Regions from separate parts of the Fictibacillus sp. b24 genome, predicted to be linked through region 1. Evidence: riboswitches for the same ligand, from Rfam matches in the RefSeq annotation. Region 1 holds a riboswitch; the other holds the start of a gene.
The links. Region 1 has a riboswitch for cyclic di-AMP ahead of QUF49_RS05575 (dicarboxylate/amino acid:cation symporter). Riboswitches for the same ligand answer to the same signal wherever they lie in the genome.
Positions count from the first base shown of each region.

Region 2: it holds a riboswitch for cyclic di-AMP, as region 1 does, so the genes downstream of both, QUF49_RS16790 (potassium channel family protein) here and QUF49_RS05575 (dicarboxylate/amino acid:cation symporter) in region 1, are expected to answer to the same signal.

Region 1 covers NZ_JAUCES010000005.1:1,105,163-1,108,376, forward strand. The annotation lists gene QUF49_RS05560 (ABC transporter permease) at 1-404, shown strand, start outside; gene QUF49_RS05565 (ABC transporter ATP-binding protein) at 404-1,117, shown strand; gene QUF49_RS05570 (hypothetical protein) at 1,216-1,410, opposite strand; cyclic di-AMP (ydaO/yuaA leader) riboswitch at 1,587-1,755, shown strand; gene QUF49_RS05575 (dicarboxylate/amino acid:cation symporter) at 1,925-3,163, shown strand.
Region 2 covers NZ_JAUCES010000005.1:3,215,904-3,219,117, forward strand. The annotation lists gene QUF49_RS16785 (TrkH family potassium uptake protein) at 1-775, opposite strand, end outside; gene QUF49_RS16790 (potassium channel family protein) at 779-1,438, opposite strand; cyclic di-AMP (ydaO/yuaA leader) riboswitch at 1,576-1,729, opposite strand; gene QUF49_RS16795 (undecaprenyl-diphosphate phosphatase) at 1,808-2,590, opposite strand; gene cls (cardiolipin synthase) at 2,802-3,214, opposite strand, start outside.

The DNA.
Region 1 (3,214 bases):
TAAGCTTAAGCATCAGTATGCTGATCTTTGCCTATGTTGTCCGCTTTTTGGCCGTAGGGTATAACTCTATTGAATCTGGCTTTGAAAAAGTGGGGACAGTTTTCACAGATGCCTCCAGGACATTAGGAATGTCTGTTACTAGGACCTTTTTTAAAGTGGATATAAAAATGATAAAAGGTGCGATTGCTGGCGGTTTTATTCTAGTTTTCGTTGATATTTTGAAAGAATTGCCCTTAACGCTCATACTGCAGCCATTTAACTTCTACACGCTAGCTACGAAAACTTTCCAATATGCGAGTGATGAACGAATTCATGAAGCCTCTGTTTCGTCTATGGTGATTATTTGTATAAGTGCACTGTCGATATTCTTTTTACACAAAGTTTTAGAAAAGGAGCCAAAATAATGTTTGTTCAAATCAAAGATTTAGCGTTCAATTATAAAAATTCCCGTAAGCCTCTATTTGAAAACCTTTCTTTAGGGTTTAAACAAGGTGAAGTTACTGTAATATTAGGCCAGAGCGGTAGCGGGAAAAGCACATTGCTTCGTTTAATTGCAGGCTTAGAAATGCCTACAAAGGGATCGATTTTAATTGATCGTGCCGTTATGAACGATTCATTTCGATTTGTACAGCCTGAAAAGCGCGGGGTAGGACTTGTTTTTCAAGATTATGCCCTTTTTCCGCATATGACGGTTGAGAAGAACATTAAGTTTGGCCTTCATAAAATGAGTCGTAAACAGAAGCAATACCGCATGGAGGAGCTTCTGACTATGGTAGGAATGGAAGAGTATGCTTCTCGTTATCCTTACGAATTAAGTGGGGGTCAGCAGCAGCGAGTAGCTTTAGCGAGAGCATTGGCACCAAATCCATCGTTAATTATGTTTGATGAACCTTTTAGTAACTTAGATACTAAACTTCAAGAACAGATTCGTGATGATTTGAAAGAAATCTTAAAACGTACTGGGATTACTTCTATTTTTGTTACACATGACGAAGAAGATGCGCGTGCGATTGGGGACAGGATTGTACTTATGCAGGACGGTAAGATCCAGGAAGCAGGTAGACCAGAGGCAGTATTTAAACAGAATAGAGAAAAGCTTTCGTTAGCTTATGTATAAATAAAAAAACCGGGGCTATCCCGGTTTTTTGCTACTTCTACAAGATTGTTTAAACGGAAAACAACTACTTCCAAGACAACAAAGCTTACAAAAGGAGCCTATTTTTTAAATTGAGCGTCCAATTTCCCGTTCATGTCGATTAAGAATCCGATTTCTCGGCCTAATAGTTCTCCAAGTTCTTTTGCTTTCTTTTCACTCTCGTTCTTTATCTGTTCAATCGTTAGCTCGCCTTTTAATTTTGAAGCACCAACGATAATGCTTAAGTCACCTTTTTCATAAAATACAATTTTCATTTACAATACCTCCCTGAAAAATAAAACCTTCTACATATTTCGCTGTTATCCTCATACTTATGGGGTAGCAGTGAGAATATGGAAAAACATTCATGATGAAACTATTAATTGGAATAAATAAGTATATCGTGTTTTCTTGACAAGTTTTTATGTATGTTGATAAAATTAGAGCATATTCATATGATTCGCTGAATTCTTCACTTCTATTCTAAGAACTGAAGAGAAGAAGCGGGGGAACCACAAAATTGGCAATATGCCTCGGGATGAATTTGTTTAAATACGAAAGGGATAACTCTCAATTCCCTAATCCGACAGCTAACCTCGTAAGCGTTTTTGGAGAGAGAGCTTTAATACATGGGCTAAGTCTATGTGTTGCGGTGTATCCCACGGAAAATCCTCTCTATTTTCGTGGGTTTTTATATGCAGCAAACAAAAATTTAGGCATGTATTAGGACACACTCCTCATACTATAGTAACAATAGTAAGAATTTTCAAACAAAAGGGGGATGCGTTTATGAAATTGTCAACGAAAATTTTGATCGCGCTGGCATTAGGGGTTGTAGCAGGCCTTATTCTTAATTTAACCTTGCCAGATGCGTTCGCAACACTGGATAAATACGTATTAAAGCCAGTGGGAACATTGTTCTTAAACCTTATTAAAATGCTTGTTGTACCGATTGTTTTCTTTTCAATCGTTTTAGGAACTGCAGGATTGGGTGATCCAAAAAAACTAGGACGTATCGGTGCAAAAACAATTGGTTTCTTCTTAGCTACTACAACAATCGCCATCATTATTGCTATGAGTTTAGCACTTATTTTTAAACCAGGCGTAGGTGACTTTAAAACTGAAGGAGCTAAATTTGAAGCACAAGAAGCTCCAGCTGTTACAGATACGTTATTAGGAATTATTCCTACCAATCCTGTTCAGGCTATGGCTGACGGAAACATGCTTCAAATCATCGCTTTCTCAGTATTTGTTGGTTTCGCGTTAACGATGCTTGGAAGCAAAACAAAAGGAATTATGGATTTAATTGAACAAGGTAACGATATCATGATGTACCTTGTAAATGTAGTAATGAAGTTTGCTCCATACGGGGCTTTTGCTCTAATCGCTTCGGCAATCGGAAGCCAAGGTATGGATGCAATTAAAGCGATGGGACTCTATATGACAATCGTAATTGCCGCATTAGCAATACATTCAATCGTCACATACGGTGGCTCTGTTGCATTGTTAGGTAAAATGAACCCTGTTACGTTCTTTAAAGGCTTTGCGCCTGCAATGTCAGTAGCATTCAGTACATCAAGTTCAAATGCTACACTTCCGATCTCCATGAAAACAGCCCAAGAAAACCTTGGTGTCCGCAAATCTGTAAGTGGATTTGTACAGCCGTTAGGCGCTACGATTAACATGGATGGAACAGCGATTATGCAAGGGGTAGCGACGATCTTTATCGCACAAGTATATGATGTAAACTTAAGTATTGGTGCGATGCTTACTGTTATCCTTACAGCTGTTCTTGCTAGTATTGGTACAGCAGGGGTACCTGGAGTAGGACTCATCATGCTAGCGATGGTACTAAACTCAGTTGGATTACCAGTTGAAGGTATCGCTCTGATCCTTGGTGTTGACCGACTTCTTGATATGTTAAGAACGGCTGTTAACATCACGGGAGATGCTGCTTGTGCAGTTATCGTCGACAAGGGTGAAGACAAACATCTTGGTGCTCGTGATCAAGAAGTTAGCGCATCATAATGGATTAATTAAGCTGCAGAGATTTTTCTCTGCAGCTTTTTTATATGCCGA
Region 2 (3,214 bases), 2.1 Mb from region 1:
TAGGATTATTAAACTCAAATAAGTAAAAAAGTAAAATAGAAATCACATTGATGATTACTGTGGAAATCAGCATGACTTTCGTATGAAGGGAAAGGGTTTTCCATCTTCGGCTTACCCACATATCAACCAACACAGTAAAACCAATCCCACCGGTAATAAACAGGAACGATATAACGAGGTTCATTGTCGGATCTCCCACATATCCCATTAACCCATCTGACCAAAGCGAGAATCCTGCGTTATTGTACGCTGATATTACGTGAAATACGCTGTAGTATATTCCTTTATAAAATCCTAAATCAGGTATAAGTCTTACCGAAAGAACAATAGTAGCAACCATTTGAATACTGATCGAAAACAAGAATAAGTTTCGTACTAACCTAATTACCCCGCCGATCGACGGTTGATTTAATGCCTCTTGCATAAGAACCCTTTGCTTAATGGATATTTTCCTGCCCATCATAATGACGACTAAGGAAGCAAAGGACATAACGCCGAGTCCTCCAACTTGAATCAAAAACAGAATTACAATTTCACCAAACAAGGTAAATGTAGATCCTGGATCAACCGTAGCAAGTCCTGTTACGGTTGCAGCAGATGTTGCGATAAAGAAGGCATCTATCCATGATAGGGCTTTTTCATGAGCAATGGGCAGCTTCAATAAACAAGTACCTACGAAAATAAGAAATAAGAACAGCAATGCTAAAAATTGAGGAGGACTCAATTTAATCGGATTGTGCAAGAATCGCTTACGATTTTTCACATGCAGTGCCAAAGCTTACACTCCTTCATCCTCGAAACGATTTAGGTCCTCATTTTTCCCAATGACAACCAGAATATCTCCATACTCTAAAGAAACATCTGCAATAGGAGAAACATGTATTTCATCTCCACGTTTAATGGCAACAATGTTACATCCATAACGCGCACGCACATCTAGATCTGTAAGCGTCTTGTTCACAAGTTTGTCCGTTACGCCAATTTCAACAATACTATGTTCATGTGATAGTTCAATGAAATCAATAATTTTTTCTGAAGAAATAAGCTGTGCAACTCTGAGTGCCATGTCACGCTCTGGGTGGATAATGCGGTCTGCACCTAGCTTTTCCAATACTTTATGATGATAATCATTCTGGGCTTTTACCCAAACTTTGTTAACGCCCGCTTCTTTTAAAAGCAAGGTAGTCAAAATACTTGCTTGAATGTCTTCTCCGATTGAAACAATAACATGGTTGAAGTTTCGAATGCCTAGAGATTTCATTACCTTTTCATCTGTTGAATTGGCTTGAACCGCTTGAGTTGCGATCGTTGCAAATTCATTTACTTTTTCCATATCATTATCAATTGCTAGGACATCGTAGCCCATAGTGGCAAATTCTCTACAAATGCTGCCCCCAAAGCGACCAAGTCCAATTACGGCAAACTGTTTTTTTTTCATTACGATTCTCCCCTTAACTACATGAAGTTTTCCTTCGTTGTCCTCTAGCCTTGCTGGTTAAGAGGTTCTGTAAATCAGTAAAAAAACGCAAAAAAAGACCACACAAAAAAGCGGGTCCGGTTTTTCACCAAATTGACCTCTCCAGTGACATGACGCTTACGGGGTTAGCTGTCGGATTAGGGATTGGAGTATCCCTTTTTGCGTAAAGCAAAATTCACCCCAAAAAATTGGTTCCCCCGTTTCACAGTAGTTTTACCATAAAAACAACTGTAAATTCAGCGATCTAAAGCCTGCTAAATTTTGAATTACATATACTGTAATCCTCCATCTTTTAAATGTCAATCCATTTTTATAGTGTTAACAAATACTTTACATTTTTCCTGAAAATTGAAGAACCAAAACTACGATTCCAACGATCCATACATAGATCGCAAACCCTTTAAGCGTGCCGGTTTGCAGAAGTTTAATCATCCATTTCACAGCAATATATCCGAAGATTGCTGATGCTAACGTACCAATCGCAAGCGCTGAAAAAGAGATCGGTGGCTGTGCACCCGTGAAAAGATCTTTTGACTGAAGAACAACCCCACCTGCAATGGATGGGATGGAGAGTAAAAATGAAAAGTACGCTGCTGCTTTTTTATCGATTTTACAAAATAACGCCGCTGCAATTGTGAGACCAGACCGGGAAACTGCCGGAAGAATAGCCGCTCCTTGAAATGTTCCGATCACTAGAGCATCGCGTATTGTAATGTCACCAATTCCTTTGTACCCGTTCCGTTTATAAGAATCAGCCCACCATAACAATAATCCTGTCAGCAAAAACTCCCATCCGACGGTTATCCCTGTTTTAGAGATTTCTTCAAAAAAACCTTTAAAAGCCAGTCCGATTATAGCAGTTGGAATCGTTCCTGCAATGAGCAGAATTCCGATTTTGCTGAACGGCCTTCTTATAACTTCTAAAATCTCTTTTCCATAGACGGTCATAACGGCAATCAGTGTACCAATATGCAGCATACTATCAAGGAATAGTCCCGCTTCCTCCAGCTGAAATACTTGCCTTCCTAAGAGCAAGTGCCCTGTCGAGCTCACAGGTAAAAATTCAGTTAAGCCTTGGACAATACCTAATATTAGGGCCTCGAGCCAATCCATAAAAAAATCCCCCTCTATAAATGGTCTCGTACAACCTATTCTATAAAGGGGTTTTCTATGCTATGTTTTCTAATAGGCGGCGAATCTCTTCGTCAGTTTCGTTTCTGCGGTACTCACGTATTAAGGATACGATCCGTTCCTCTAATCTTCACTTCCTCGACCTTCTTGCCTCTAAGAAAACATCTATCCTAATAGGCGGCGAATCTAAATTTTATAGAACGCCTGAGAACAGACGAGAAAACGACTCTTTCGTTCTTTCCCAAAGCCCTCTTTTATAAAATTCAACCGGGCGAATTTTTGTAGATTCTTCCATGTCTTCTTCGTACTGTCGAACCAAATCATTAACAGAAGACGTATTCAGCAGGAACACGTTCACTTCAAAGTTCAGATGGAAACTTCTCATATCCATATTTGCCGTACCAATCGATGCTGTATCACCATCAATAATGATTACCTTTTGATGCAAAAATCCTTTTTTATACGAATAGATCTCGATTCCTGAGCGTAAAAGTTCTGGATAATAAGAGCGGGTCGCATATTGAGTTAAGAATCCATCGTTAATTTCCGGAACCATTAACCGGACTTGAACTCCTTTTTTGGCAGCCACACGAAGAGCAGTCCGGA